DNA from 4 places in the Dactylosporangium sp. NPDC051541 genome. Region 2 is predicted to be linked to each of the others. Evidence: riboswitches for the same ligand, from Rfam matches in the RefSeq annotation. Region 2 holds a riboswitch; each other region holds the start of a gene.
The links. A riboswitch is a leader RNA that binds a small molecule or an ion and turns the genes downstream of it on or off. The one in region 2 is predicted to bind cyclic di-AMP.

Region 1: it holds a riboswitch for cyclic di-AMP, as region 2 does, so the genes downstream of both, ACIA8L_RS24060 (NlpC/P60 family protein) here and ACIA8L_RS53275 (coiled-coil domain-containing protein) in region 2, are expected to answer to the same signal.
Region 3: it holds a riboswitch for cyclic di-AMP, as region 2 does, so the genes downstream of both, ACIA8L_RS27900 (hypothetical protein) here and ACIA8L_RS53275 (coiled-coil domain-containing protein) in region 2, are expected to answer to the same signal.
Region 4: it holds a riboswitch for cyclic di-AMP, as region 2 does, so the genes downstream of both, ACIA8L_RS05005 (NlpC/P60 family protein) here and ACIA8L_RS53275 (coiled-coil domain-containing protein) in region 2, are expected to answer to the same signal.

Annotation. Positions count from the first base shown of each region.
Region 1 covers NZ_JBITDU010000005.1:16,879-24,572, reverse strand. Annotated here, with positions in the region: gene ACIA8L_RS24085 (WD40/YVTN/BNR-like repeat-containing protein) at 1-260, shown strand, start outside; gene ACIA8L_RS24080 (MoaD/ThiS family protein) at 257-553, shown strand; gene ACIA8L_RS24075 (permease-like cell division protein FtsX) at 819-1,463, opposite strand; gene ACIA8L_RS24070 (MFS transporter) at 1,613-3,031, opposite strand; gene ACIA8L_RS24065 (winged helix-turn-helix domain-containing protein) at 3,043-3,606, opposite strand; cyclic di-AMP (ydaO/yuaA leader) riboswitch at 3,872-4,029, shown strand; gene ACIA8L_RS24060 (NlpC/P60 family protein) at 4,035-5,027, shown strand; gene ACIA8L_RS24055 (chemotaxis protein CheW) at 5,149-5,673, shown strand; gene ACIA8L_RS24050 (CheR family methyltransferase) at 5,670-6,503, shown strand; gene ACIA8L_RS24045 (hypothetical protein) at 6,496-6,951, shown strand; gene ACIA8L_RS24040 (chemotaxis response regulator protein-glutamate methylesterase) at 6,948-7,694, shown strand, end outside.
Region 2 covers NZ_JBITDU010000027.1:11,496-19,189, reverse strand. Annotated here, with positions in the region: gene ACIA8L_RS53280 (glycoside hydrolase family 19 protein) at 10-1,134, opposite strand; cyclic di-AMP (ydaO/yuaA leader) riboswitch at 1,409-1,563, shown strand; gene ACIA8L_RS53275 (coiled-coil domain-containing protein) at 1,573-2,595, shown strand; gene ACIA8L_RS53270 (exopolyphosphatase) at 2,681-3,637, shown strand; gene ACIA8L_RS53265 (App1 family protein) at 3,602-4,669, opposite strand; gene ACIA8L_RS53260 (hypothetical protein) at 4,830-5,102, shown strand; gene ACIA8L_RS53255 (hypothetical protein) at 5,155-5,427, shown strand; gene ACIA8L_RS53250 (hypothetical protein) at 5,499-6,218, shown strand; gene ACIA8L_RS53245 (AAA family ATPase) at 6,221-7,054, opposite strand; gene ACIA8L_RS53240 (RNA ligase family protein) at 7,051-7,694, opposite strand, start outside.
Region 3 covers NZ_JBITDU010000006.1:281,188-288,881, forward strand. Annotated here, with positions in the region: gene ACIA8L_RS27885 (TetR/AcrR family transcriptional regulator C-terminal domain-containing protein) at 1-710, opposite strand, end outside; gene ACIA8L_RS27890 (FAD-dependent monooxygenase) at 778-1,995, shown strand; gene ACIA8L_RS27895 (diguanylate cyclase domain-containing protein) at 2,055-3,626, shown strand; cyclic di-AMP (ydaO/yuaA leader) riboswitch at 3,675-3,827, shown strand; gene ACIA8L_RS27900 (hypothetical protein) at 4,062-4,736, shown strand; gene ACIA8L_RS27905 (hypothetical protein) at 4,729-5,541, opposite strand; gene ACIA8L_RS27910 (SigE family RNA polymerase sigma factor) at 5,538-6,155, opposite strand; gene ACIA8L_RS27915 (polyprenyl synthetase family protein) at 6,479-7,694, opposite strand, start outside.
Region 4 covers NZ_JBITDU010000001.1:1,091,681-1,099,374, forward strand. Annotated here, with positions in the region: gene ACIA8L_RS04985 (NAD-dependent epimerase/dehydratase family protein) at 245-1,225, shown strand; gene ACIA8L_RS04990 (RNA polymerase sigma factor RpoD/SigA) at 1,591-2,514, shown strand; gene ACIA8L_RS04995 (hypothetical protein) at 2,571-2,981, opposite strand; gene ACIA8L_RS05000 (methyltransferase domain-containing protein) at 3,036-3,818, opposite strand; gene ACIA8L_RS05005 (NlpC/P60 family protein) at 3,880-4,824, opposite strand; cyclic di-AMP (ydaO/yuaA leader) riboswitch at 4,832-4,993, opposite strand; gene ACIA8L_RS05010 (ABC transporter ATP-binding protein) at 5,295-6,029, shown strand; gene ACIA8L_RS05015 (ABC transporter ATP-binding protein) at 6,026-6,793, shown strand; gene ACIA8L_RS05020 (AMP-dependent synthetase/ligase) at 6,790-7,694, shown strand, end outside.

The DNA of each region.
Region 1 (7,694 bases), on a different contig from region 2:
CAGACGGACGGCTGCGGGTGTACCGCTCGCGCCTGGGCGGTGACGAGTGGCAGCCGCTCACCGAGGGCCTGCCGCAGGCGAACTGCTACGTCAACGTCCTGCGGGACGCCATGGCCGTCGACACCCTCGACGACTGCGGGGTCTACTTCGGCACGACCGGCGGCCAGGTGTACTGCTCCGCCGACAGCGGCGACTCCTGGGCGCCGATCGTCCGCGACCTGCCCGCGGTGCTCTCGGTCGAGGTGCAGGCCCTGCCGTGATCAAGGTCGTGCTGCCACCGCACCTGCGCAACCTGGCCAAAGCCGGCCACGAGGTCGAGCTCGACGTGCCCGCCCCGCCGACCCTGGGCGCCGTCCTCGACGCCCTCGAGGCCCGCTTCCCCGCGCTGCTCGGCACGATTCGCGACCGCGCCACCGGCCGCCGCCGGGCCTTCGTGCGCTTCTACGCGTGCGAGGAGGACCTGTCCAACGACACCCCGGACACCCCGCTGCCGGACCCGGTCGCCGCCGGCCGCGAGCCGCTGCTGATCATCGGAGCGATGGCCGGCGGCTGACACGGCCGATCGGGACGAGCTGTTCGGGCGTCTACCCGCGGGTGCCGTAGGCGCGGACCCCGGCGTGGACGGAGGCTTCGGCTCGGGCGTGTCGAGGTGCCCGCGGCTCTCGGAGCCCGGCCGCGGCCCGGTCAGCCGTTCCCGGGCTCGGCGTGGCGCCCGGTGACGTGCGACCAGGACGGGCAGGTGGCGCAGGTGGCGTAGGTGGAGTGCCCGGCGGAGCCGTAGGAGATCGGCTGCCCCGCATCGCGGCGGCGCGGCCGAGCTACAGCGCGCTCGCCGGCACCACGATCACTCGCCGCACGCCGTGCACAGTGGCCAGCGCCTGCTGCTCCGGTGAGATCCCGCCCGCAACAGTGACCTTGAACCGATAGGACGCCAACGCATCCGCCGGTGACAGTCCGTCGACGCGATGCCGCATTCGGGTGTACGCGTTCCCGCCGGACTCGAATACCGCAGGCGAGGCGTTCGGGATCGCCTTGATCGCGTTCTCGATGTCCGCTTGGCCCTCGTCGTCCACCTTGACGATGACGCCGCGCTCCCCCTTCGGGTCGGCGAGCCCACCCGAAGGGTCCCCGGCCACCGATACTTCCGGCATCCCGCCGATGAGGTCGGTGACCGGCTCGATCAGCGTCGGATCGGTGATCACGGCCCGCAACGAGTCGGGCAGGCCCGATGGATCGACGCGCTTCGCCGCCTCCGGGTTCGCCGACTCCAGCACCTTGTAGGCATCCTGGCCCGACAGCAGATGCACATTGCTCACCGCCGGCAGCGTCTTCAGCCTCGCCTCCACCGCGCTGCGCTGCTCCGCCGTCGCACCCTCGTAGAAGTACACCCCGAGCTTGTATGTGATCCGCGGCTTCTGCTCGTCTTTGCCGGCGGTGCATCCGGTCTGTCCCAGCACGGCCACGATGGCAATGAGCGTCATCAATCGCTTCACGCCCGAGATGGTAGCCGCCCCAGGGGGTCGACGAGGTCACGACGGACGCCTCCTCATGACTGCGCCTGGAACGCGGGCGTACTGGGCCGACGGGCGGACCGGGCTCTGGGCGGGTTCGCTCAGATCAGGCGGCCGGCGTTGGTCAGGGCGGACACGGCCTCGGCGTAGCCGTCGGCGTCGGGGTGGATCTCCAGGTACTCGCCGTAGGTGAGGTCCACGGTCAGGCCGGCCGGGTCGAGCGACACGCCGGCGATCTCGTCCCACGGCAGGTCGGAGACGACGGTGGCGGCCGGGCGCATTTCCTTGCCGTGCATCGACAGGACCGGCTCGACCACCGACGTCACCGTGATGCCGGCGTCGGTCACCGTGATGCGCTCCATCGCCGCATCGTACGGGGGGACCCGGCGCAGCAGCGCGGCCGACAGGAGCAGGCCGGCGGCCGCGCCCAGCAGGACCAGCCGGTAGTCGAGGATCGCGATGAGCGCCGCGCCCGTGGCCAGGCCGGCGGTCTGGGGGCCGGTGGTGCAGAGCTCGAACGCGGCGTACACCCGGCCCTGCAGCTGTCGCGGCGCGCGGCGCTGCAGCAGCGTGATGACGGCGATGACGATGCCGACCAGGGCGGCGCCGGCCCCGGCCTGGCCGGCCAGGACCGACGGCAGCCACGGTGTCGTCAGGAGCAGGGTGGAGGCGGCCAGCAGGGCGAAGCCGGCGGCGGCCGCGCGGATCTCGCCCAGGCGGCGGATGGCGGAAACGGAGTACAGGCCGCCCGCGATCGCGCCCAGGCCCTGCAGTGTCTGTACGACGCCGGCGAACTCCGGCGGGCGGTGCAGGCCCTGGCCGATGACCGCGTAGACGGTGGCCTCGCCCGCGCCGAAGGCCAGGGTGCAGACGGCGGCGGCCACGGTCAGCCGGCGCAGCGCCGGGGCGGTGAACAGGAACCGGAAGCCGGCCCCGAGGCGGCGGTCGGGCGCGGCCGGGCGTGGTTCGGCGACGTGGACCGCGGCGGTGCACGCGGCCGCGGCCAGGAACGTGGCCATGTCCAGCGCGGCCACCGCCGGGCCGCCGACCAGGGTGAACAGGCCGGCGCCGGCGAGCGGTGCGAGGATTCGCAGGCCCTGCTGGACGGTGCGCAGTGTGGCGTTGGCGTCGGCGAGCAGGTCGGGTGGCAGCAGTACCGTCAGCAGGGCCGACTGGGCCGGGGCGATGACGACGTTGAGCAGGCCGTACAGGGCCATGACGGCGTAGATGAGCCAGACGTCGCCGCGGTCGCGGACCAGCAGGAGCGGCGCCAGGACGGCGGTGCCGGCGAGGTTGGCCGCGATCAGCAGCGGGCGCCGCGGGAGCCGGTCGACGAGCAGGCCGGCGAGGGGGGCCAGCAGCGCCGGGGCGGTGAAGCACACGAACGTGAGCGCGGCCGCCGTGTCGCTGCCGGTCAGCGTCTTCACCCAGATGCCGCCGGCCAGCCACAGCGCGCTGTCGCCGAGCAGGGAGAGCGCCTGCCCGGTGAGGTACCGCCGCGCCTGCCGCTGACGCCACATCCGGCGGACGCTCATGTCGCCGGGTAGACGCCAAACAGGACCTCCACCGGGAGCGCGCCCTCGGGGCGCTCGGCGCGGGCGGCCCAGCGGGCGCGGAACTCGTCGGTGAGCGCGCGGTAGGCGGCGGCCATCTCGGCGGCCTCGGCCGCGGTCACGTGCATCGTCGAGGTGTGGCCGGCCGCGGCCGCCTGCCACTCGGCCGGGTAGGTCGGGGCGGTGTCGACGTAGCGGCGGGCGCGGGCCAGGAGCCGGTCGAGCAGCACGTGGTCGAGGGCCTGCTGGGCCCGGGTGAACTCCGGGTCGCCGGGCTGGGCGGGGGCGGTCCAGCCCGGGTGGGTCAGCCGCCAGGGGCGGACCCGGCCGCGGCCGCCGCCGGCCTCCTCGACGAAGCCGTAGCGGGCCAGCTGGCGCAGGTGGAACGAGCAGGTGGTGGGTGATTCGCCGATCAGCTCGCCGGCCTGGGTGGCGGTCAGCGGGCCGTCCTGCAGCGCGTCGAGCAGCGCCAGGCGGACCGGGTGGCTGAGCGCGCGGAGGGTCTGGGGGTCGGTGAGCGTTCGCGGGGTGACCTCGGCCATGCCGTCGAGAGTATTCTCTCGAAAGAAAACTGTCGAGATGATCCTCTTATCAACCCAAGTACTGCTCAGGGCTCGTCGGGCATCGCAGGGGTGCAGGGGGCGGTGAGTCCCTTGCCCGGGGCGGGAGCGAAGCGGCCCCGGAATCCGCATCCGCTGTTGATCTTTGCGTCTGTCTTAAGAAAACCTTTGGGGTATTCGGGGACCGAGATGCTGTCGTTACGTTTGGTGCGCTGACCGGTCGACGCCGCCCAACCCCTGGACGGCCCGGACGGCACCGCCGAGTTGCGTATCGAGCCTGGTGACAGGCCTGGTACGGGAGCCGGGGAACCATGTTCCCGGGGTGAATCCGTGCACGCACGGTAGGGCGCACCTTCTTTCCGCCCGAACCCGTCAGCTAACCCGGTAGGCGGTCCGGAAGAAGGAACAACGTGTTCATCCGACGAACGGCGCTGCGCTCGCTTCTCATCGGGCTGACGGTTGCGGCCGTGGTCGCGCCGGCGTGCGCCGCGCACGCCGATCCCTCGCCCGAGGAGATCCAAGCCAAGATCGACCAGGGCAACAAGGACCTTGAGCTGGTCGTCGAGCAGTACAACAAGACCACCGGGGACCTGACGGCCACGCAGGCCGCGATCACCAAGCTCGAGGACGGCCTCAAGCCGCTGCAGACCGACATGGAGGCCGCGCAGGCCGGGGCCGAGCAGGTCGCGATCAACGCCTACAAGACCGGCAACAACCTGCGGACCTGGTCGCTGATGCTCGGGGCCAGCTCGTCCGACGGGTTCGTCGACCGGGTCGGGACCCTCGAGCAGATCTCGCGCAACCAGCAGCACGACATCGCCGCCTACTCCGCGGCGAAGGGCACGTACGACACCGAGAAGAACCGCCTCAACGAGCAGCTCGCGGCCCAGACCCGGCAGAAGACCGAGCTGGAGACCAAGCGCAAGCAGATCGAGGGCGACATCGCCCGGCTCGACGACATGCAGCGCAAGGCCGACGAGGCCGCGGCCAAGGCCAAGACGCCGACGAAGACGACCACCACCACGACCTCGACCTCGGCCTCGTCGACGGCGGGCTGTGGCAGCGGGGCCGGCACAGTGGTGAAGTTCGCCTGTGCACAGCTCGGCAAGAAGTACGTCTTCGCGACGGCCGGGCCCAACACCTACGACTGCTCCGGCCTGACCATGGCCGCGTGGAAGGCGGCCGGGGTCACCCTGCCGCACAACGCCGCGCAGCAGTGGGGCAAGGTCAAGCACATCAGCCGCAGCCAGCTCGTCCCCGGTGACCTGGTCTTCTACAACGGTCTCGGGCACGTCGGGATCTACATCGGCAACAACCAGATCATCCACGCGCCCAACAGCCGCACGGTGGTCAAGGTCGCCCCGATCGACGTCGACTCGCTCTACGGCTACGGCCGCCCGTAACGACCGGTTCGCGGAACCGCCCGGTGCTTCGGCGCCGGGCGGTTTTTTTGCTACAGACGGGCCCGGGGGCGCCGATCAGGCCGGGGTAGGCGATCGGAGCGCACACAGGACGGGCAGAGCGGTGAGTATCACCCACAGGGCCGCAGACGACGCGCAGCCGGCCGGCGGGCTCGAGGCCGGGCGGTACCTCACGTTCACGCTGCACGATGAGGCGTACGCGCTCGACATCTTCCACGTCATCGAGATCATCGAGTATCGGGCGCTGACGGCGGTGCCGATGGCGCCGGACTTCGTGCGGGGCGTCATCAACCTGCGCGGGCGGGCGGTGCCCGTGGTCGACCTCGCCATCCGCTTCGGGCAGCGTGCGACCGCCGTCGCGCGGCGGACCAGCATCATGATCGTGCGCAGCGGCGATCAGGAAATCGGCATCCTGGTCGACATGGTCAACAAGGTCGTCGGCTTCGGGCCGGGGGACCTCGAGCCGCCGCCGACGTTCGGCACGGGCATCCAGCCGGAGTTCATCAGCGGCATGGCGCGCCGCGAGCACGACTTCATCATCGTGCTCGACCTCGAGCGGACCCTGTCGCCGGCCGACGTCGCGGTGCTCAGCCAGGCCGGCCGCGACTTGGCGGACGAGAGTCCGTGACCGGATCGCTCCAAACCCCGCCGGAGATCACCGGGGCGGACTTCGCGGCGATCAGCGCGCTGCTGCACGAGCGCACCGGCATCCGGCTCGTGCCCGGCAAGGAGACGCTCGTCATGGGGCGGCTCAGCAAGCGGCTGCGGCAGCTGGGTCTGCGCGGCTACGACGAGTATGTCCGGCTCCTGCGCACACCCGGCGGCCACGAGCTCGGCCAGGCGATCGACCTGCTCACCACCAACGAGACGTCGTTCTTCCGGGAGCCGCAGCACTTCGAATACCTGCGCGACACGATCGTGCCCGAGCACCGGCCGGGGCGGATGTTCCGGCTGTGGAGCGCGGCCAGCTCCAGCGGCGAGGAGGCGTACACGGCGGCGATGGTGCTGCTGGAGAAGCCACCGGCCGGCGGGTTCGAGATCCTCGGGACCGACGTGTCGACCCGGATCGTGGCCGGAGCGCGGCGCGGGCTCTACCCCCTCGAGTCGGCCGCCCGGATCCCGATGGAGCTGCTGCGCAAGTACTGGCTCAAGGGCCGCGACGAGTACGCCGGGCTGATGGCGGCCGGCGCGACCCTGCGCGAGCGGGTGTCGTTCCAGCACGCGAACCTGCTCGACGACCTGCGGGACCTGGGCCTGTTCGACGTCATCCTGCTGCGCAACGTGATGATCTACTTCGACCCGCCGACGAAGGCGGCGCTCGTGCGGCGGCTCCAGCAGATGCTGTACCCCGAGGGCCACCTCATCGTGAGCCTGTCCGAGACGCTCAACGGCATCCCGGCCCGGCTGCGGATGATCCGCCCGTCGATCTACCGGCTCCCGGCGGGCTCCCGTGACTGACGAGGTCTTCCTGCACCCGGGCGAGTTCTGCTTCGCCGAGGCCGGCACCCGCATCTCGACGCTGCTCGGCTCGTGCGTCTCCGTCTGCCTCTGGCACCCCGGGCGGCGCATCGGCGGCATGTGCCACTACCTGCTCCCCGGGTCGCACCGCGGCGACGGGCGCTACGCCGGTGGGGCCTTCGACCTGTTCCTCCGCGAGCTCGACCGGACCGGGACGGAGCCTTGGCAGTACCACACGAAACTCTTCGGCGGCGGTGCCCAGCTGCTCGAGGGCCGGGTCGCGGCGGCGAACGTGGCGGCCGGCCTGGCGCTGCTGGAGCGGCACAGCTTCACGCTCCTGACCAGGGACGTCGGCGGGACGGGGGCGCGGTTCCTGCGCTTCGACCTCGACACCGGTGACGTCTGGGTGCGCCGCAACAGCGGCCGCGGGCTGGGCGTGGCGTCATGACGACCCGGGTGCTGATTGTCGACGACTCGGCGGTGGTACGGCAGGTGCTGTCCGCGGTGCTCAGTGGCGCGTCCGGCATCGAGGTGATGGGCACGGCGCCCGACCCGATCAAGGCGATGACGATGATGCAGCGGGCCTGGCCCGACGTGATCGTCGTGGACATCGAGATGCCGCGCATGGACGGGCTGACGTTCGTCAAGCAGGTCATGGGCACCCGGCCCACACCGATCGTCGTGTGCTCGTCGCTGGTCGGCGCGGGTGCCAAGGCCGGGCTGGAGGCGCTCGCGGCGGGCGCGGTGACCGCGGTGGCCAAGCCGACGAGCGGGCTGAAGCAGTACCTGGAGCAGGACAGCGGCAACATCGTGGCGGCCGTGCGCACCGCCGCCACGGGCCGGGCCCGGCGCGTGGATCGCCCGGCGGCCCGGCTGGCCGAACCGGCCCCGGCGCGCCGGACGCAACAGCGGCGGCCGGAGCGGCGGGTCGTGGCGATCGGCACCTCCACCGGCGGCACCCAGGCCCTCGAACGGGTCCTGACCGTGCTGCCGTCCCGCTCGCCGGCCGTGGTCGTGGTACAGCACATGCCCGAGAAGTTCACCGCCGCGTTCGCCGAGCGCATGAACACGCTGTGTGCGGTCGACGTGCGCGAGGCCGCCGACGGCGACCGGGTCCAGGACGGCCTCGTCCTCGTCGCGCCGGGCGGGCGGCACATGGAGCTGCTGCCCGACGCGGCCGCCGGATATCGG
Region 2 (7,694 bases):
CGGGAAAGATCAGCAGCTCAGAGCGCCCGCCCCCACGCCCGTGCCCAGGATCGACACGAAGCGCTGGTATGCGTCCACGCGGCTCTGAACCTGCGCCGGGTTGCGGCCGCCGCACTCGAGGCTGCCGTTGATGCTGCGGATCGTCTCGCCGAAGCCGGCGCCGTTGACCATCGCGTTGTGCGGCGTCATGGTGCCGGGGCCGCTCTGGGTGTTCCAGTACCAGAGGGCGGTCTTCCAGGCCACGGCCGAGTCGGTCTGGACCAGGTTCGGGTTGTGCAGCAGGTCGATGCCCAGGGCGTCACCGGCGGCCTTGTAGTTGAAGTTCCACGACAGCTGGATCGGGCCGCGGCCGTAGTACGACGCCTGGCCGGCCGGGCAGCCGTAGGACTGGCTGGTGTCGCAGTAGTGGGGGTAGTTCGCGGTGTTCTGCTCGACCACGTAGACCAGGCCACCGGTCTCGTGGTTCACGTTGGCCAGGAAGGCGGCGGCCTCCTGCTTCTTCTGCGCGTCCGAGCCCGTGCCGGCGAAGGCGGGGTACGCCTTCAACGCGGCGACCAGGCCCGAGTAACTGTAGAAGGAGTTACGGGAAGGGAACATCTGGTTGAACTGCGCCTCGCTGACCACGAAGCCGCTGGTCGAAGGGGGCGGGGTGGTGGTGCCACCGGTCGGGCCACCGCCCGTGCCGCCACCGGAGCAGGTGTACGGGTCCCAGAACCAGGTGCTGATCACCGGGCTGTAGCCCGGGTTCTCGTGCTCGGCGATGTAGAACTTGCCGTCGGTGAACTTCACGATGTCACCGGTCGCGTAGTTCTTGCCCTGGACCCAGGCCGGGAAGCTGCAGCCGCCCGCGCTACCGGTCGCCGGGGCGCCGCCACCGCCGGTGGAGGAGCCGCCACAGGCGCCCTGGTCCTGCCACACGCCGGTGTTGCCGGGCGGGGCCTCGTTCTGCGTCCACCACTTCGCGAGGAAGTTGTGACCGTTGCGGGAGACCGTCGCGCCCCCGGTGTAGACCGCCGAAGCCTGCCACGCGGGGCTGCAAGCGGCGGCCGACGCGGGCAGCATGTTGAAGACCGCGACCACCCCGCCCACGATGGTCACCGCGGCGAGCATCGCCAGTAGGCGCACTCTCGACACCTGATCACTCCTTCAATTCCGGAAGACCCGCCCAGAGGACCAGTCCCGGGCGCCGGAAGGAGCGCACGAAATAGCTTTATGAAGAATATTTACGGTTGCGTTGAACCATCACGCGCTGTCAGGCCGTAACCACGTACGACAACCGAAGAAAGTGATCCGCATCACGGGCAATCGGGGACGGCCAGCTCCGCACAAACGGTGCGGTGCGGGAAATCCAAGCCCTGGGTACAGTGACCCACGGTCACGTCCACGAGGGCACCGCCCCCGGTGCCGGGCGGGGCTGCCGCCTAATCGCCGCACCGTGGCGAGCCGGGGACCCACCGTAACGTTGGGGTGAATCCGCCCCTCCGCCCACCGGCGGAGGGATGGTAGGGGTCGTTCCGTCCCGAACCCGTCAGCTAACTCGGTCGGCGGCCGACGGAAGGAACAACGAACCAGATGTCATCGCGACATCCCTACCGAAGCGTGTTCGTGGCGCTGCTGGCGGCCTTGGTGCTCGGGGGGCTCGCCGCCACACCCGCCGCGGCCGAGCCCGGTGGCGACACCGGCGACGAGGGCTCCAGCGCCAACCCGACCCTGGGCTCCGTGCTCGACGACAGCACCCGGGCCTGGACCGACGCGAAGGCGAAGTTCGACGCCTCCGTCAAACACCAGGCCGAGCTCACCACGCAGCTCCAGGCGACCGAGGCCCAGCTGGCCTCGATCCAGGAGCAGGTGGAGGCGATCGCCGTCGCGGCCTACCGCACCGGCCCGCTGACGACCATCGCCGCGCTGATGGACTCCGACAGCCCGGACAGCTTCGCCGAGCGGGCCGGCTCCATCAACCAGATCGCCCACCACAACGACCACCTGCTCCACGACTTCAAGTTGTTGAAGGAGCAGCAGGCGGCGCAGAAGAAGGCCCTCGACGACGAGGTCGCCGCGCAGCAGCAGCAGGTCGCCACGATGGAGCAGAAGAAGAAGGACGCCGAGAAGGCGCTCGCGCTGGCCGGCGGCCCGAGCAAGGGCTTCGTCAGCGCCAACCTGCCCACCGCCGACGCGGTGCCGCGCAACGCCAACGGGTCGCTGCCGACGGAGAAGTGCAACGTCGACGACCCCACCACCACCGGCTGCATCACCCCGCGCATGCTGCACGCCATGCAGGAGGCGCAGAAGTCCAACTTCAAGCGGTTCGTCTCGTGCTTCCGCCCGAGCGGGCCCTACGAGCACCCGAAGGGTCGCGCCTGCGACTTCTCGGTGCAGACGAAGACGGGCTTCGGTGGCGTCGCCGCCGGTGACGACTTCGTGTATGGCAGCAACCTCGCGGCCTACTTCGTCAAGAACGCCACCCAGCTCGGCGTGATGTACGTGATCTGGTTCAAACAGATCTGGACCCCGGCAGTCGGCTGGCACCATTACAGCGGCGTCGCCGGCGACCCCTCCAGTGACCACACGAACCACGTGCACCTGTCGATCTTGTAGCGAGATCCACGAAACCGCTCACCTACACGCACGGCCGGCCGATGGGGTAACCGTCGACCGGCCGTTTGTGCTTAGGGGTATTGCAGTGAAGTACCGTCTCGTGACCCGCAGCGACTTCGACGGACTGGTCTGCGCAGTGCTCCTGCGCCAGCTCGACCTCATCGGCGACATCACGTTCGTGCACCCGAAGGACGTGCAGGACGGCGCGGTCGAGGTCGGCCCGACGGACATCCTGACGAACCTGCCCTATGCCCCGGGCGCGCACATGGTCTTCGACCATCACCACTCGGAGACGCTGCGCGCGCAGCGGAACCAGCACGGCCAGGCCACCAATCACGTCATCGACGCCGAGGCGCCGTCCGCGGCCCGGGTGATCTACGACCACTTCGGCGGGGCCGAGCGCTTCCCGCACGTCTCCGCGGAGCTGATGGAGGCCGTGGACCGGGCGGATTCGGCACAGTACGACATAACCGAAATTCTGCAGCCGACCGGGTGGACTCTGCTGAACTTCCTCATGGACAGCCGCACCGGCCTGGGCCGCTTCCGGCAGTTCCGGATCTCCAACTATCAGCTGATGATGCAGCTCATCGACGCCTGCATCGACCACCAGGACGTCGAGGAGATCCTGGCCCTGCCGGACGTCGCCGAGCGGGCCGAACTGTTCCGCGAGCAGCAGGAGCTGTTCAACGACCAGCTGCGCCGGGTGTCGACCATGCACGGGGACGTGGTCGTCGTCGACCTGCGCGACGAGGAGACGATCTACGCCGGGAACCGCTTCATGGTGTACGCGCTGTTCCCGCAGGCCCGCGTCTCCATCCACGTGATCTGGGGCAAGCAGAAGCTCAACACGGTCTTCGCCTGCGGCAAGTCGATCCTGGACCGCTCGTCGCCGGTCGACATCGGCTCGGTCATGCTGCAGTACGGCGGCGGTGGCCATCTCGCCGCCGGCACCTGCCAGGTCCCGCACGAGCAGTCCGAGCGGGTGCTGCAGGACCTCATCCGGAAGCTAGAGGATCTCCGTATCCCGCAGAAGACGCCATAGCCCCGCGCCGTCCGGAGCGCTGAGCCAGCGGTGGTCGTTGGGCGGGAAGCGCCGCGGTGAGCCGGCCACGCCCGGGAAGCCGCCGGCGAGCACCGTCTCGGCCGGCGAGAGGTGCCGGATCGCGACTGCGGCGATCGAGTCGGGGTGCTCGGCCGCGAACTCGGCGTAGATCTCCGGGTCGTGCTGGCCGTCGTCGCCGACCAGGAGCCAGCGGATGTCCGGGAACTCCTGGGCCAGCCGGGACAGCGAGGCCCGCTTGTGTGCCTGGCCGCTGCGGAAGAACCGGTCCGGCTGCGGCCCCCAGTCGGTGAGCAGGAGCGGGCCGGCCGGGTACAGGTGCCGGGACAGGAACCGGGTGAGGGTCGCGGCCACGTTCCAGGCGCCGGTGGAGAGGTAGAAGACGGGCGCGCCGGGGTTGGCGTTGACCAGCCGCTCGTACAGGACGGCCATGCCGGGCACCGACGCGCGGGCATGTTCATCGAGCACGAAGGTGTTCCAGGCGGCCAGCAGCGGCCGCGGCAGCGTGGTGACCATGACCGTGTCGTCGACGTCGGAGATGACGCCGAGCCGGGTGGCGGCCGGGTCGATGATCCGGATCGGTGCCTCGACGGCCGCGCTGTCCTCGCTCTGCAGGGTGACCTTGCCCCAGCCCGGGGCCAGGTCGGCCTCGATCACCACGTCGATGAACCCGCCGCGGTCGCAGCGCACCTCGCAGGTCTGCCCGCCGGCCTCGATGCGCACCAGGGCGTTGCTGACCGATACGGCCGTGAACGAGCGCCAGCCCCGCAGCTTCTTCAGCCGCTTGCCCGGCTTGGGGTCGATCCGGGCCAGCAGGACCCGGCCGAGCACGCGGACCCAGCCCGGCTTGGTCTCGGTGGCCGCGGAGCCGTAGCCGGTATAGGCGGTTACCGCGACCGTCCAGCCCCGTCGGCGCAGGCGCCGCTCGAGGACCGCGTGGAACGCGTCCTCGATGCGCGCCGCCCGGTGCAACGGCAACGGTGCGCTGGTGGCGCTACCCACAGGAAGGGACACCGTTCCACCCTGTCACAGCCATGCCACCCCTGCACCCTGCTAGCCGATCAACGCAAAGTGACGGGCAGACGACGCTGGCATGAAACCGGGAGCCCGAACCGTAGCGGTCTCTCTACCGTGAATGTCAGTAAGGACCACCGAGGCGCACAGGAGGTGCGAGATGGCTACAACCACCACATTCGAAGCCGTTCGGGCCGAGGCACTGTTCGCCTCGGACCTGCAGTCATCGCAATGCCCGGCCCGGGGCGAGATCCGCGGCGCGGTCGCCGCGACCCTGCGGCGGATGGGCGTGCAGGGCTGCGCGGCCCGGGTCGCCGGCGAGTTCGGGGACCACCCCGAGACGGCCGTGGCCCGCATGGCGTGGGCCTTGGCCGAGGTCCGCGCGACCTATACCGGGCGGCGCCACCGGCCAATGCGGTCAATTGCCGCATAAAATACAAAAGACCACCGCTTGAAAATCGTCCGGACGGGGCAATACCACGGCCATGCAGGAGCTGCACGTCCACATTGAAGCCGACGGCGCCGACCCCGCCGTCCAGCGGCTGCAGGAGCCGCTGGAGGCCCAGCTTTCCTCGGCGCTGCAACGCGCCGCCGAAGTCATCCAGAACGACTACCACGGCGAGTCCGTGGAGGAGGTGAGTCACCGGCTCCTGGAGATCGCCCGGAGCAGCCTCCACCCGGACATCGCCAACGCCTGGCTCCCCGACGAACACGAGCTCCGGCAGGCCGCCGAGGCCATCGTGAGGGATTTTCACTGATTGCCCCGACTGTGCAACCCATCCGCTCCACACTGTCCTCCAAGGGCCCGTTTTCAACCCAGGAGGACAGCGTGGAGCAGCACAAACTCACGATCGATATCAACGAGGCCACGATCGACCAGCTGCGCGACCACCACTTCGCGCTCTTCGGGCTCCACGCGATCGCCACCTCGGCGAGCGGCGCACCGACGATCTGGCTCTCCGCGCACTACCTCGAGCGCCATATGGAACTCTCGTGGACCGAGACGTTCTCGATGTACACCTCGCGCAAGATGGCGCACGCGCCGAGCACCAAGGTGGTCGCCACGCACAACTACCCGGCCCCGCTCGGCAGCGTCCTCACGGTCTCGGGCAACGACGGCGCCGGCATCGTGACCCCGGGCGGCCCGGCCGGGCACATGGAGATCGACAACACCGGCCGGACCGAGCTCAGCGCCGGCCTGTGCATCCACGACTCGCACGGCATGTACCAGCCGGTCGGCGTCTTCGACCTGGTCGACGTGGACCTGTTCCAGCCGGTGCCCAAGGTCGCGTTCTTCTTCTCGCCGATCCCGCACATGGCCGGTGAGATCGCCACCCGCTCGCTCGGCCCCGGCGTGCTGCTGGACTACCAGATGGCCCGCAACGGGTCGCTGTCGATCGAGTACGACATCCACAACGGCTGGGCCGTGGAGAACCGCCCCTACGCCCGCGCGATCAAGGCCAACGAGCCGCTCAACCCGCTCCTGCTGATCCGCTCATCGGCCCTGCAGGCCCTGGCCATGCAGCGCCAGCGCATCACCAGCCGCTAGGGCTAGGTGTTGTCCACCCAGAGCACCGAGTGGCCCTCGGCCGGGTCTGGCACCTCCCAGCGCCCGGCCATCCGGTCGATCACGGCCGGCGGTACGGTCCGCGCCCGGGCCAGATTGCGCCGGTGCACGACGTCCGGTGGCGCCTCGACGCTGACCACCTCGACCCGCGCGCGGTAGTCCGCGGCCACCGCGACGCTGCGGGCCCGGAGCGCGCGGGTCAGGTTCGTCGCGTTCCAGACGTACCCCCGCCCGGCCCGCAGGTGCTCCTTGGCCCGGGCATACGCGGCCGCCACCACCGGCCCCTGGTCCCCGGTCGGCCGCACGCCGAGCTCCTCGCGCAGATCGTCCAGGCTGATCACGGGCACGCCGGGCCGGCTGGCCGCGACCCAGTGGTCCTTACCGGCGCCCGGCAGTCCGGACATCACGGTCACGGTGCAGGTCGTGTCGTCGAAGGCGGCATAGGCCGGGTCGCGGCCGGGCGTGCGGAAATACTCGAACCGCGCATGGTCCGACGGGAATTGCCGTGGACGATCCAAACAGCCGATTTCCCGGGTGTACTGCCTGAAAAGCGCGACTTCCGTCAGGAGCGCTTCATCGCCACCAGCGGTCGCGGCCGCCACCGCCGCCAGATCGTCGTTGCGGGCGACCAGGCTGATCCGGAACAGGACCCGGTCCAGATCGGGGCGTTCGAGTGCGCCGAAGGGCAGCCGCTGGTGCTGTACCAATGCCGCAATCGCTTCTCGGAAGGCGATCGGCACTCCCCGCTCCCACAGGATGCGCCGCGCCTTGTGCTCGCCCGCGTCCAGCAGGGTCAGCGCCTCGTCGACAACGTTCATGACCTGACCCGGTTGGCCACGATCGGACGGTCCTGCCAGTGGCTGCCCGAGTCCAGGATCGCGGTGTGGAAGCTCGGGCGGACCCACTTGTAGCGGCCCAGCACCGTGCCGGCGTCCTCGAGCTTGAGATATAGGCCCTCCATCTCCTCCGACATGTCCGTCTCGCGCACCACCCGGTCCGGATCGGCGCCACCCGTGAGCGCCGCCTCGCGCAGCGCGTCCCGCCAGCCGCCCGTCCGGCACGTCGACGGTCCGGCCAGCTTGGTCAGGGTGGCGAGGTCGGTGAAGACGTCCTCGGCCAGCACCGGCACCGACGCGATCCCGAGGCCGGCCAGCAACTCGCGGCGGCGGGAAGTCGACAGGAATACTTCGGATTGACGGTCGTAGACGTCGAATTCGCAGAAGTGGTGCGGCAACGCGTCGTAGAAGACGGTGTGCTTCGCGTAGAGCCACTCGCCGTACACGATGAAACGATCCCGGAGCACGGGCCACAGGCCGTATCGCGTCCCCGCCGCCCAGGCCTTGAACGGGGCGAACTGCTTTTCCCGCGGCCCACCTGACAGGTAGTGACCGCGCGACTGCAGCCGCAGCGTGCCGTCGGCATCGAAGCTGATCGCGGCGTTGGCCCCGTCGAGCTTCT
Region 3 (7,694 bases), on a different contig from region 2:
GCCTCCCACTCGAGGTTGACGGCGGTGCCGCGGACGTGGTTGGCCAGCATGATCGTGGCGTGCATGGCGACCGGCAGGGGCAGGCCGGCCCGCTCCAGGGCGGCCAGGTTCCACTCCGTGTGCGCCATCGCCCGCTCGGCCATCGGCGGCCGGGTGAACGACATGACCTCGGCCGCCCACGGATGGCGGCGGTACACCCCCCACTGCAGCCGCGCCGAGGTGGCCACGGCGGCCCGCCAGTCCCGCGCCCGCGCGTCGGCGGTGGGCAGCGGGGACTCGCCGAAGACGGCGTCGGTCATGAGGATGAGCAGCTCCTCCTTGCCGGCGACGTGCCGATAGAGCGTCATCGTCGGCATCCCGAGCGCGGCCGCCAGCCGGCGCATCGACAGCGCGGCCAGGCCTTCGGTGTCGGCCAGCCGGATGCCGGTCGATACCACCCGGTCCAGCGGCGCCGGCCCGTCGGGCGTGGCGGTGACGCGGGTGCGCGGGCGCCGGGCGACGACGGTGCCGATCCCGGGCTGCGGCTCGACCAGGCCCTCCTGCCGCAGCGTGTTGAGGGCCTTGGTCGCGGTGGCCATGGCCACGTTGTAGGAGCGCATGAGCTCGCGGGTCGACGGGACGCGGTCGCCGGGGCGCAGTTGGCCGGCGGCGATGGCGACCCGGAGCCGGGCGACGATGCGCTGATACGGGGGCTCGGTACCGTGCTGCACTAGTGCACACCCTATCCCCGATCGCGCGACGTTGAGCGCCCGGACGCGGTGTTCGTACGGTGTACGCATGACCAAAGTTCTGATCTCCGGCGCCAGCATCGCCGGCAACGCCCTCGCCGCCGAGCTGGCCCGGGCCGGGTGTGCAGTCACGGTCGTCGAGCGGGCCCCGGCGATCCGCCCCGGCGGCTACGCGGTCGACGTCCGCGGGGTCGCGCTGGAGGTGGCCGAGCGGATGGGCGTCGCGGCGGAAGCGCGGCGGTGGCAGACCGACACGGAGGGCACGAGCTTCGTGGACGCGGACGGCAAACGCATCGCCACGCTTCCGCGCGGCTTCGGCGTCCTGGACCCCTCGGATATCGAGATCATGAAGGGCGATTTTTCGGGGGTACTGCATGAGGCCGTGCCACCGGGCGTTGAGTGGATCTTCGGGGACACTGTGGCGGCGCTGGACCAGCGCGGCGAGCGGGTCGTGGTGCGGCTGGAGCGCGGCGGGGTGCGCGAGTTCGACTACGTCGCCGGCTGCGACGGCATCCACTCCCGCGTCCGCGCGCTGGCGTTCCCCGGCGAGCACCTCCATCATCTGGGCAGCAACACCGCCGTGTTCACGGCCCCGAACGAGTTCGGCGTGGAGCGGTGGCAGCTGATCCACACGATGCCGGGCCGGGTGATCAGCGTGAAGACGGACCGCGACTGTCAGGCGACACAGGCCTCGTCGGTACCGGCGCAGTCGGCCGGCGGCGGGTCTCGCGATGTGAAGGTGACGCTCCTGTATGGCGGGGGCATGCCGCCCCGCGACCGCGCCGAGCGGGTGCGGTCGGTCGAGGCCGCGTTCGCCGGGGCCGGGTGGGCCGGGCCGCGGCTGCTGGAGCGGTTGCGGGCCGCCCCCGATCTGTACGTCGCCCCGAACGCGCAGGTCCGCCTGCCGGGCTGGACCGCGGGGCGGGTCGCGCTGGTGGGTGACGCCGGCTACGCGCCGTCGTCGCTGACCGGGCAGGGAACGGGGATGGCCCTGGTCGGTGCGTACCTGCTCGCTCGGCACATCGTGGCCGGGGACGACTTGAGGGAGTACGACCGGGAATTGCACGAATTTGTGGAGGTCAATCAGCGGGCCGCGCTCGGTGCCGCCCGCGGCTTCGCGCCCAAAAGTGAACTCGCCGCCCGGATGATGAGCCTGAGCATCCGGTTGCTGCCGTACATGCCGGGCCGCAACCTCATGTTCGCGGCCATGACCAGCCAGGCCCGCAAGGCCGCGAATGCGTTGATCTTGCCATCGGCGATCTCGTGATCGGTATAGGGTTTACTTCTCATCCGGTTTGATGCGTCGATGTATGGGTGCAAGGTCAGATGGCGCGGAAGCATGAACGGGACGCGGCGATGGCCGCGATCCGCTCCGTGTATCGCATCACCGGCCGCATCAACACCGGCAGCACCGTTGCCGAGACGCTCCAGCTGATCGTGGACGCCGTGGTCGACGGGACCGGGTTCGGCGCCGCGGTGGTCAACTACCTGCACCGCGACGAAGGGTGCTACGAGGTGGTCACCGCCGCCGGGCCGGAGGAGGTCGCCGCCGCGCTGCTCGGCACCCGATACCCGGCCGCCGAGTTCGACGCCTACGTCGGGCGGTCGGAGGCGTGGGGGCAGCTGTGGTATCTCCCGGCCGAGCGGCACAGCTTCCACCTCCCCACCTGGGTGCCGGACGAGGTCCCGGCCGACGACGGGGTCGCCCCCGAGGAGCGGTGGGACCCGCTGGACTCCCTCTTCGCCCCGCTGCGCGCGCCCGGCGGCGAGCTCGTTGGCATCCTCGCGGTCGACCTGCCCGACGACGGGCGCCGGCCCGGGCCGCTGCAGCGCGAGCTGCTGGAGATGCTCGCCGCCCAGGCCGGCATCGCGATCGACAACGCCAACCTGGTCGAGGAGCTGCGGCGGGAGCGCCGGCACCTCGCGGCCAGCGAAGAGGCGTTCCGGCTGGCCTTCACCGGGGCCGGCACCGGCATGTGCACGCTCAGCCTCGACGGCTCCGGCCTGACCCGGATGACCCGCGTCAACCCCGCCCTCTGTGAGCTGCTCGGCCGGTCCGAGTCCGACCTGCTGCGGCTGCAGATCGCCGACCTGCTGCACCCCGACGACCTCGACCGGGCCCGGTTCGCGTTCGCGGCCGCGACGACCGGCAAGGGCACCCCGGTGCGCGACTACGAGATCCGCTGCGTGCGCGGCGACGGGGCGGAAATCTGGGTCGCGGCCACCCTGTCGCTGGTGGCCGGGCCGCCGCCGTTCGGCATCCTCCAGGTCCAGGACATCACCGGGCGTAAGGCCACCGAGGCCGACCTGGTCCGCCGGGCCTCCCGGGACCCGCTCACCGGCCTGGCCAACCGCGACGCGCTGGCCGCACCGCTGGCCGCCGCGATCCGCCGCGCCCAGGCCGCCCAGGGCGACAGCGTGCTGCTCTTCTGTGACCTCGACGACTTCAAGATGGTCAACGACACGCTCGGCCACGACGCCGGGGACGTCGTGCTCATCGAAGTGGCCAAACGGCTGTGCGGCCTGGTCCGTCCGGGCGACACGGTGGCCCGGCTGGGCGGCGATGAGTTCGTCCTGCTTGTCGCGGCGTCGTCGGTGACGTTGGGTGTGGCCTCGGTCGCGCCGCTGATCGACCGGATCGAGCACGCGGTCGCGGCGCCGATCGTGCACGACGGGCGCGTCCTGCGGGTCCGGGTCAGCGTCGGGGCAGCCGTGATCGATGCCACGGTCCACGACTCCGGTGCCGCGCTGCGGGTCGCCGATCGAGCGATGTACCAGGTGAAAGGCCACCGCCACAACCACCGGGTGACCGAACGGGTGACAGCGTACGGTGAGCGAACCGGTGCTGGGGGTGGTATCCCGTTGCTGCGGTTGGCCGAGGCCGAAACCGCTGGGTAGTGTCGGGTGGTCTGCTCCGGGCGACGCACTCCGATCCGCGGGGGCACCGGGCAGGCGCCGTCGAGTCGCGCCGCACACTTCGGCGTCGCGAGCCGGGGACCCATCGCAGTCCTTGGGGTGTATCCGTGACCGAGTCACGGTAGGGCGAATCCTCCCGTCCGAACCCGTCAGCTAACCCGGTAGGCGGCACCGGAAGGAGAACCGCATCGTGCTCTACGACGACTGTCGCCGTCACGCTCCCGGACGGGTGAGCGCCAGGACCTGATTCCTGGCCGTCCGCTCACCGCCGACCGCCGCTCGCTCCGCGCGATCCCTTACGCACCACGGGATCGTGCCGATGGCGGGCGCCCGCTCTCGTCCCGGAGACCTTTCTTGCCTCTCTTGACCCCGCTGCCGCGGCAGTTTCAGCCCCGGCACCGCCGTCCCGTGCAACCCGTGAGAACCGCGGCCGTGTCCGCCGTCGTCCTGTCCGCCACGCTGCTCGCCTCCGGCTCCGCCGGCAGCACCACCGCCACCGCGACCGCGGCCTCGGCGGCCGGCGCGCCGCCTTCGGTGACCGACTCGCTGCCGATGTACGAGCCGAAACACGCCGCCTACGACGTCGAAGCGAACGACGTCTTCGGCCTGGCCGTGCTGTCCATCGCGCCGGTCGAGGTCGCCGCGGCCCCGATCCTGCCGCGCCCCGTCGCCGGCCTCGACCAGACCCAGATGAACAACGCGGCCGCGATCGTCAAGCAGGGCCGGGCCCAGGGCATCCCCGAGAAGGGCCTGGTCGTCGCGGTCGCCACGGCTATGCAGGAGAGCGACCTGTACAACGTCGCCAGCCCGGCCGTGCCGTCCTCGCTCAAGCTCCCGCACGACGGCGTCTCGGCCGACCACGACTCGGTCGGGCTGTTTCAGCAGCGGGCCAGCCAGGGCTGGGGGAGCGTGCCCGAGCTCATGGACCCGGCGCACTCGGCGATGCTGTTCTACAGCGCCCTGTCCGAGGTCTCCGGCTGGCAGGGCATGAGCGTGACCGGCGCGGCCCAGGCGGTGCAGCGCTCGGCCTATCCCGGTGCCTACCAGAAGCACGCCGACCGGGCCGAGGCCGTCGTGGCCGCGCTCACCTGACCGGGTCGATGGTCCAGTCCTTCGGGTCGTCGAGCAGGTGGACGGTTCCCGGTGCTCGGCCGCCCGGGACGAGTGGGACGCGCAGCCCGGGGTCGTCGGCTGTCCCGGGCACATACGCGTGGTCGTTGAGCACCAGCACCCAGACGGTTCGCTGCTGGGCGGCGTCGTAGCTGTACTCGACGCCGACCAGCGCCAGGCCGGGCGTGACACCGGTGATGTAACCGGGCAGCGGGACGGGACGCTGGGCGTCGGTGTCGAGCTGCTCGGCGATGTGCTGCCAGAGGTTCTGGTTCGCGGCGGCGTCGCCGGGTGCTTTGCCGGCGATCGTGGCGTATGCGTCGGGGGCCCATGGCCATTGCTTCTCGTTGTGGCCCTGTGGAGGGAAGTCGGGTGCGTACAGGGAGATCGTGAAGTCGGTTGTTCCGTCCTGGCTGCGGTACCGCTGCGACTGCCGGGCCGCCCACAGCTGCGGATACGGGTCGGGCTGGACGCCTTCCGGCAGCCAGCCGGCCCTGAACCGCAGCACGAGCACCGGGTCGAACCCGCGCTCTTGCCCTTGCTCGGGCGCTTGCTGTCGGTGGGTTACGGCCGGCGTCGGTGGGTCCGCCGCGGAGACGTCCGGCTGTGCGCCCGGTTGGGCCAGCGCGAGCCCACCGGCCAGGACCAGCGCGGCCGCTAGTGCTTGCTGCGCGAACCTTCGCTGTCGCCGCCGCCGCCCGACGCTCACAACCGCACTCAGGTCGACGAGCGACTCCGGCGGCTCGTCGTCGGCCCGCATGAGACTGCGCAGGCTGTCCTCGTTCATCGCGACCTCGCAGTGGTCTCGTGTTTCGTGACGGTCTCGTGTTTCGTGACGGTCTCGTCTTTCGGAACGGTCTCGTCTTTCGTGACGGTCTCGTCTTTCGTGACGGTCTCGTCTTTCGGAACGGTCTCGTCGTCTTTGAGGAGCCGCCGCATCGCTGCGAGGGCGACCGAGGTCTGGCTCTTCACGGTCCCGGGCGCGCACCGCAACACCTGCGCGGTCTGCTCGACCGACATGTCATAAAAGAACCGCAGCACCAGTACCGCCCGCTGCCGCTCCGGCAACCGCGCGAGCGCCGCCTGCAGGTCAATCCCGGCGGCGACATTCGTCAGCGCCCGGTCCTCAACCCCCCGCTCCGGCACCTGATCGACCAGCCGCACCCGCCCCGACCAGGCGAGCCGCCGCTCGTCGACGAATCGATGCACGAGCACCGCCCGCACGTACGCATCGACGTTCCCGGCCCGCCGGACCCGCTTCCACCGCACGTACACATCGGTGAGCGCCCGCTGCACGATGTCGTCCCCGCGACTCCAGTCCCCGCACAGGAGAAACGCCGCCCGCCGCAGTCCCGGCAGCCGAGCCCGGACAAACTCGTGAAACTCGTCGTCCCCCGCCATGCCGCAGCCCTCCCCGCATCACCCCTTAGGCGTGCCGGGACCCCCATCCGGTTCGGGCCGTCGACGACTGCTTTGTCCCTTGCCGCAGCGCTTGCGGAGGTTGCGGTGGCGGCTCTGCTCGGCGCGCGGTGACGCGCGGCGGCTCGGGCTCCATTGCGGGGCGCGGGGTGGCGGAGGCACGGCGGGGCGGGTGCGGAGGTGCGGCGCGGCGGGTGGCGGTGGCGGGTGGCGGCTCGGGCTCCATCGCGGGGCGCGGGGTGGCGGAGGCGCGGCGGGGCGGGGCGGGTGCGGCGCGGCGGGTGGCGGTGCGGTGGCGGTGGCGGTTATCGGGGGGTGGCGGTGGCGCGGCGGGCGAGGGCGACGAGTTCGGCGACGGCGGCGGGGGAGGGGGAGGCCAGGTCGAGGGCCAGGAGGGCCTGGGAGAGCAGCTCGTCGGCCTGGCGGCGGCACCAGTCGAGGGCGCCGGACTGTTCGATGGTCTTGGCGGCGCGTTCGACGTCGGTGTCGCTGAGGCGGCCGTGGCCTGCGAACAGGGCGGTCAGCTCGTCGGCGCCGGCGGCTACCGCGGCGGCCACGGGGAGGGAGCGGCGACGGCGGCGGAGGTCGGCGCGGCCGCCTTCGCCCCAGATGCCGATGAGGTCCTCGGTGAACTGGACGGCCAGGCCCAGCCGGACCCCGAACAGCCGGAGGCGCTCCACCTGGGCCGGGTCGCCGCCGCCCGCGACCGCGCCGAGCGCGCAGGCGCAGCCGAACAGCGCGCCGGTCCGCTGCTCGACCATGGCCAGGCAGTCGCGGAGCAGGTCGGTGCGTTCCTCGCCGGCGGTACTTCCCCGGCGCAGTGCGAGCGAGGCGTGCTGGCCGTGCAGCAACTCTTGCACCGTGTCGCCCAGGATGCGCAGCATGGCCCGGTCCGGCCCGGCCTGTCCGGACCGCTGCCGCAAACCCGCGGCCCCACCCTTTGCGCGGCTGGGCAACATGCCGAACGCGTCGTCGGCCGTGGCTCGCCGCCCGGCTCGCGGTGTGCTGGAGCCGAGCGCGTCCGGGGTCGGTGCGCCGAGAGCGGTCGGCGTGGCCCTCGAGTCGCGGCTCGCGGATGCGTCCTCGTCCCCGGCGGCGGCTGAAGACAGCCCGGCGGTCTCGATGCCGGTGCCTGTGCGGGGGGTGGGGTGGGTGTGGGTGGGGTCGCCGGTGGCGATCACGTCGTACGCGAGGGCCAGCAGTGCCTCCCCGCCCAGCGACGCCGGCTCCGGCCCGACGACGCTCCAGGCGGTGCCGTCGGCGTGCTCCTCGACCAGGTCGCGGCGGATGGCTGACCAGTGGTGCATCAGCTCGACCGCGACCGCACCCGGCACGGCGTCGTGGGGGTCGCCTCCGACGGCGTCGGCACAGACCAGGGTCAGGGCGCTGCGGAGGGAGGCGGCGGGGACGTCGTCGCCGAGGTGCCAGCCGAGTTGCAGCTCGGCGACCGCGCGGGACGGCTCCGGCAGGCGGCCGATCGCGGTGCGCAGGGGCGGGTCGACCAGACGACCGGCCCAGCGC
Region 4 (7,694 bases), on a different contig from region 2:
CTGTTCTTTCACGACAAGTAGGGCGCTCCGCACCGTCAGCCGTCGTCGCACCGGGCCTGAGCTGGGCTTTTGCGATAAGTCGGGCGCTCCGCACCACGACTTATCGGATATATACGTCGCCGGGGTATATGTCCGAAAAGTCGAGCGAAGCGCGGCGCGGAGCGCCCGACTTTTCGTCTCACAGCGGATCCGCCAAGGGCGAACGGGCCGGTAGACACGTCGGTGGGCGGCACATCATCGGCGGATGAGAATGCTTGTGCTTGGTGGGACCGTGTTTCTCGGGCGGGCGGTTGCGCGGCAGGCCCTGCAGTTGGGGCATGAGGTCGTCTGTGCGGCGCGGGGTGAGTCCGGCGAACCCGTCGAAGGGGCGCGATTCGTTCGGGTCGATCGGGACGAGCCGGACGGGCTCGGCGCGGTCACGGGGAGCTTCGACGCGGTCGTCGACGTGGCTCGGCATCCCCGGCACGTGCGGCATGCGGTGGGGGCGCTCCACGGGCGGGTCGGGCACTACACGCTCGTCTCCAGTGGGTCCGCCTACGCCGACGCGGCCACGCCCGGGCAGGTGGCCACCACGGCGCCGTTGCTGCCGGCCGACTACGACGCGGACCCCTGGGCCGACGCGGAGGCGTACGGGCGGTGCAAGGTGGCCTGTGAGGAGTTGGCGGCCGAGGGGTTCGGGGCGGAGCGGACGTTCCTGCTGCGGGCCGGGATGATCGTCGGGCCGGAGGACCCCACGTATCGGTTCGAGTACTGGGTGCGGCGGGGGCTGCGCGGGGGCGAGACCCTCGCGCCCGGCGGGCCCGACGAGGCCGTGCAACTGGTGGACGTGCGGGACCTGGCCGACTGGATCATCGCCGCCGGCGCGGATGGGCTGGCGGGGGCGTTCGACGGGATCGGGGCGCCGATGACGCGGGCCGCGTTCCAGGCCGCGTTCTCCAGCGAGCCGGAGCTCACCTGGGTCGACCAGGAGTTTCTGCTGACCAATGACGTGGCGCCGTGGAGCGGGCCGCGGTCGCTGCCGTTCTGGCTGCCCCTGCCGGAATACGCCGGGTTCATGGCCCGGGACGTCACCCGATCGCTGGACGCCGGGCTGCGGACGCGGCCGCTCGCCGACACCGTTCGGGACACCGCGGCGGCAATTGGTGACGGATCCCACATCGAAGCGAAGAACGGTTTGGGCATCGACGAAGAGGCCCAGTTGTTGCGTGATTGGCGTCATCGCTAGGAAAAAGGCTGTCGCTTCGCCGACTGTTGCCGATGAACAACCGTGCCCACGCCGCCGCGGCAGCGTTCCGGGCCACCCGCGCGGTCGTTCCCAGGGAACTCACAGCGAATTCAGGCGTCTGGCGGGCAGGTAGACCACGTATCACTTGTTGCAACCGAAGCGAACCGGAGCAGTCTCCCGAGCGTCTAGGTAAGTGGTGCAGCTCTCAGGGGTCGTCACCGAATCGCCCCCGGGGGCGGAATTCGGAACGCACTTTGACTGTTGTGTAGGTGGCATACCCGGGGGGCACCCGTTTTAGCAGGGTGAAACGGGGAAGCGAAGGATGGAGCGGGGAGGGGCCCGAAGTGGAGAACGTGAAAGTGGAGATGCGAACCGATCCGGGTGACGCGGAGCGTGACCTGGTCGGCGTCTACCTGCATGAGATCTCCCGCACGCCGCTGCTCGACGCCGCTTCTGAGGTCGAGCTGTCCAAGGCGGTCGAGGCGGGGCTCTATGCCGAGCACCTGCTCGACAGCGACGAGATCCCCGACGGTGCGACGGCCGAGGAGCTGCAGAAGCTCGTGGCTGAAGGCGAGCGGGCGAAGGACCGGTTCATCCGGGCCAACCTGCGCCTGGTGGTGTCGATCGCGCGGCGTTACGTGCGCTCCGGCATGCCGATGCTCGACCTGATCCAGGAGGGCAACACCGGCCTGGTGCGCGCCGTGGAGAAGTTCGACTACGTGCGTGGATACAAGTTCTCGACCTACGCGACGTGGTGGATTCGCCAGGCGATCAGCCGGGCGATCGCGCAGCAGGAGCGCACCGTGCGCCTGCCCGTGCACCTCGTCGAGGACGTCAACCGGATGCGCAACGTCGCGCGTCAGCTCACCCGCGAGCTGGGCAACGAGCCGGAGCCGGAGCAGCTGGCGACCGCGCTCGGCGTGCCGGTCGAGCGGGTGCACGAGCTCATGCGCTGGTCGCAGGACACCGTGTCGCTCGACACCCCCGTGGGTGACGACGGCGACACGAGCCTGGGCGACCTGGTCTCGGACTCCGACGCGCCGTCGCCGGAGGACGTGGTCCTGGCCGCACTGGAGCGGCAGCGGATCGAGGGCCTGCTCAACCACCTCGACGACCGGTCGGCCGGCATCATGCGGGCCCGCTACGGCCTCGAGGACGGCCGCGAGCACTCGCTGACCGAGGTCGCGTCCCGGTTCTCGCTGTCCCGCGAGCGCATCCGCCAGCTCGAGATCCAGGCGCTCGGCCGCCTGCGCGAACTGGCCCGCGCCGAGGGCCTGGCCGCCGCATAACCCCCTAGATACGGCAAAGCCCCAGGTCACTGTCGACCTGGGGCTTTTTCACAATCTCAGTACGGGTTGCCGCACTGCTTCCACGAGCCGTTCTCCTTGACCAGCTCGAAGTCGTGCTTGATCTTGCCGCTCTTCGTGGTGATGGTGCCGGAGATGGTGGCCGTCTCGTGGCCGTTGTCGTTGCTGTAGGAGCCGCCCCACGAGAAGTCGTGCGCGGTAGGGGCGTTCTTCTGCACAAAAGCCGCGAAAGCCGCCGAGTCGTACCGCTCCCGCGCGTCCGTGCACAGCATGTCGTAGGCGGCCTTCGTGTTGCCGCCCTCCAGTGCGACCAGGAAGTCGGCGGTCGCGGCCTTGGGCGCGTCCGTGGCCTTGCCGATGACAAAGAAGACCCCGCCGAAGATGCCCGCGAAGCACAGCACGAAGGCACCGATCGCCGAGAAAAGGATGATCTTCCAGGTTCTACTCACGCGCGCCAGCGTAGGGATCTTCAAAACCCGGCGATGTAAGCCACCCGACGCGGCTCATGCCCTATGTGCGACCACGAAGAGGCGCGGGAACGGCAGGATCGTGCCGAAGGGCTCGGGCGGGTACACCCGGCGCAGGTATTGCCGCATCTCCGACGTGAACGCGTCGAGGTCGGCCCCGGACAGCGCGTCGAGGTAGGGCCGCAGCCCGGTCCCCTTGAACCACTCGAAGACGGGGTCCTCGCCCGGCAGCACGTGGTAGTAGGTCGTCTCCCAGGCGTCGACGGTCAGGCCGGCCGTGGACAGTAACCGTACGTAGTCGGTCGCGGGCAGGACCGGGCTGGCCGAGCGGGGCCCGGTGGCGTCCATCGCGCCGGCCAGGGTCGCCGCCCACCGCCCCGAAGCCGCGACCTCCCCGAAGCCCGGATCAAAGGTGGAGACCGGCACCTGGAATGCGAGGGTGCCGCCGTCGTCGAGCGCGGCCGCCCAGAGCGGCAGGAGCATTTCGTGGTCCGGTACCCACTGGAGTGAGGCGTTGGCCACGACAACGTCCACAGAGCCGCGCTGGGGCCGCCACTGCCCGGCGTCGGCGAGCTGGAACCGCAGCTGCGGCGTCGCCAGCGACGAAGCCGCCGCGATCATCGCGGCCGAGGAGTCCAGGCCGAGGACGGCGGCGTCGGGCCAGCGCTCGGCGAGCGTGGCGGTCATCGTGCCGGGGCCGCAGCCGAGGTCCACGACGGCCACCGCCGACGTGGTGGGGATTCGGGCGACGAGCTCACGGAAGGGCCGGGCGCGCTCCTCGGCGAAGCGCTCGTACTGCTGCGGGTCCCAGGAGGCCATGGCCCCAATGATGCAGGGCCGCTCTTCCGGAGAAGAACGGCCCCGCAGCAAATACAGCGTGTTACTTGACCCGGCCGTATCCGTAGATGCTGTCGACGCTCACCGACGCGTATCGCACGACGTCACCCGTGTGCGGTGCGTGGATGATCGTGTCGTTGCCGACGTAGATGCCGACGTGGCCGAGGCCGTTGTAGAAGACGAGGTCGCCCGGGGCCAGCGCGCTGCGCGGGATATGGGCCACCTTGCTCCACTGACTGGCCGCGTTGTGCGGCAGGCTCACTCCCGCGGCTGCCCACGCGGCCATGGTGAGGCCGGAGCAGTCGAACGAGTTGGGGCCGGCGGCACCGTACACGTACGGCTTGCCGAGCTTGCTCTTGGCGTAGTTCACGGCGGCGCCGGCGTTGCCGGAGACGGCCGGCAGGGTGCCCGGGTTGTAGTTCGCCCCGGTGACCTTGGTGCTGCCCGCGTTCTTGGCCTTCTTCTGCAGGTCCTCGAGCTTCTTGACGTCGCCCTCGATCTGCTTGCGCTTGTTCTCGAAGTCGGCCTTCTGCGTGTTCTGGGCCGCGATCGTCTGGTCCAGGTTGGCCTTGGCCGCCTTGTACTCCTCGATGCTCTTCTGCTGCTGATGCGTGATCTGCTGCAGCATCGACATCTGGTCGATCAGCGAGCCCGACGACGTCGCGTTGAGCATGGCGTTGAGGTTGCGCATCTTGCCGTTGCTCTTGAACGCCTCGATCGCGATGGCCTGCACGCCCGCGCTGGTGTCGGACACGTGCTTCTCGAGGTCGGCCGCCTTGGCCTGCGAGTCGGCCATGTCGATGTTGAGCTTGTTCCAGTTCTCGATGGTGAGCTCGAGGTCGTCGTTCTGCTGCTTGAGCTGCGCCTCGATCTCGGCCAGCGAGGGGTCGGCGTGTGCGACCGTGGCGGGTGCGAGCACGGCGAGGGAGATGAACCCGATCGCCAGGGTCCGCAGCACCGACCGGCGGGCACGATGTCCAGTGGACAAGGAAAGACCCTTCATGCACCGACCGCCTACCGGGTTAGCTGACGGGTTCGGGCGAGAAGAGAGCGCCCTACCGCAGCGTCGCGGATTCACCCCAGAAACGTGGGTCCCCGGTTCGATGCGCGCGCCCGGAGGGGTGGGTGCGCACAACTCGATTCGGCGGCGCTTGCCCGGCGCCATCCGGGGTGGATGACGGACTGCCGAGCAGGCCAGCGCCTAACTTAACGTGATCACCGGCCGGGCGAAAGGCGTGCGTCCCGCTCGATAGCTAATGACCGGAAAGTCCAAATTACTGGTGGTTGGTACGCGATACCGCACCGTGACTTTGGTGCCGGACGGTTACTGATTCGGGACTTGATTTTGCACAGAGAGACGGTTAAATACACGTAACTTCATACACCGCCGGTGCAAATAGTTTCGGGGGTCCGCACGTGCTACGGGTCCAGAACCTCGAAGTTGTCTACGACGATGTGATGCTGGTCTTACGGGGTGTGAGCCTCGACGTGCCGGAGGGCCGGATCGTCGCGCTCCTCGGTGCGAACGGCGCCGGCAAGACCACGCTGCTGCGGGCCCTGTCCGGGCTGCTCGGCGTGCACGACGGCGCCGTCACCCGCGGCTCGGTGACGCTCGACGACCGCCCGGTCCACCGGCTGCGCCCGGCCGCGATCGTGCGGCGCGGGGTGAGCCAGGTCATGGAGGGCCGGCGGACGTTCGCCGAGCTCACCGTCGAGGAGAACCTGCGGCTGGGTGCTCACACCCGCCGCCGGGGCGCGGCCGCGGCGATGGAGCGGATGTACGCGCTCTTCCCCGTCCTCAAGTCTCGCCGCGGGTCGATCGCCGGCTACCTCTCCGGTGGCGAGCAGCAGATGCTGGCGATGGGCCGGGCGCTCATGTCCGAGCCGAAGTACCTGCTGCTGGACGAGCCGAGCCTGGGCCTGGCCCCGCGCATGGTCGAGCAGGTGCGCGACCTGATCACCGAGATCAACCGGGCCGGGACGGCCGTGCTGCTGGTCGAGCAGAACGCGACCATGGCGCTGTCCGTCGCCGAGCACGGCTACGTCCTGGAGAACGGCAAGGTCGTGCTGGACAAGCCGGCCGACGAGCTGCTCGCCGATGACGACATCCGCGAGTTCTACCTGGGCGCCCACGCGGAGCACAGCTTCCGCGACGTCAAGCACTACAAGCGCCGGAAGCGGTGGCTGTCATGAGCGATGTCCTGCGGTTCAAGGACGTGAGGCTGAGCTTCGCCGGCGTCAAGGCCATCGACGGGGTCGACTTCAGCGTCGGGGCCGACGAGCTGTTCGCGGTGATCGGGCCCAACGGCGCCGGCAAGACGTCGATCTTCAATGTGATTTCCGGGGTGTACCGCCCGCAGCAGGGACGGGTGCTCCTGGAGGACAACGACATCACCGGGCTGCGCCCGGACCGCGTCGCGCGGCTCGGTGTGGCCCGGACGTTCCAGAACGTGGAGCTCTTCCGCCAGCTCACGGTCGTGGAGAACCTGATGCTGGGCCGGCACCACCACATGCGCTACGGCACCCTCGCCGCGATCGCCTGGCTCGGCCGGGCCCGCCGCGAGGAGCTGGCCAACCGGGCCCGGGTCGAGGAGATCGTCGACTTCCTGGAGCTGGCCCAGTGGCGGCGGATGCCGGTGGGGCTGCTGCCCTACGGCGTGCAGAAGCGCGTCGAGCTCGGCCGGGCCCTGGCGATGGAGCCGAAGCTGCTCCTGCTCGACGAGCCCGTTGCCGGGATGAACCTCGAGGAGACCGAGGACATGGCCCGCTACATCCTCGACATCCGCGAGGAGCTGGGCATCCCGATGATCCTCGTGGAGCACGACATGGGTCTGGTCATGGACCTCGCCGACCGGGTCCTCGTCGTCGACTTCGGCGTGCCGGTCGCGTGCAGTACCCCCAAAGAGGTCCAACAGAACCCGGATGTCATCCGCGCCTATCTGGGGGAGACGCAATGACCATCGCCGACCTCGTCCGCGACCGCGCGGAAGCGAGCCCCGAGACGGTCGCGATGCGGGAGAAGCACCGCGGCATCTGGCGCGAGATCACCTGGCGCGAATACTGGGCCACCGCCCGGCGGGTCGCGCACGCGCTGCGGGGCCTCGGCGTCGGCCCGGGCGACCGGGTCGCGATCCTGGCCGAGAACCGGCCCGAGTGGCTCTTCGCCGACGTCGCCACCGTGGCGCTGCGGGCCGCGACCGTCGGGCTCTACCCGACCAGTCCGGCCGGCGACGTGGGCTACCTGCTCGCCCACTCCGGCGCGAAGGTCCTCATCGCCGAGGACCAGGAGCAGGTCGACAAGGCCCTTGCGGTGCTCGGCGACTGCCCCGACCTCCAGCGGATCGTGTACCTCGATCCGAAGGGGATCCGGCGGCGGTACAAACACGAGGCCCTGCTCTCCTGGGACGACATGCTGGCCGGCTCGCACGAGGACCCGCTCGAGCTCGGCGCCGAGCCCGGCGACCTGGCGGCCCTCGTCTACACGTCCGGCACGACGGGCCGGCCCAAGGGCGCGATGCTCACCGTCGCCAACGTGGACTTCGCGATCGGGGTGCTGCGCGGCGACGGTGGCCTGACCGACCCGCCGCCGGGGCCGCGCGACCTGGCGCTGTCCTACCTGCCGCTGTGCCACGTGGCCGAGCGCGTCTTCACCGTCTGGCTCGGCGCGGCCTCGGGAGTGGTCGTGCACTTCGGCGAGTCGATCGCCACGGTGCAGGCCGACCTGCGCGAGGTGCAGCCGACGATCCTCTTCGGCGTCCCGCGGATCTGGGAGAAGATGCTCGCCGGGGTCACCACCCGGATCGCCGGTGCGTCGCCGATCAAACGGGCCAGCCTCAGGCTCTGGCTGCGGGTCGCCGA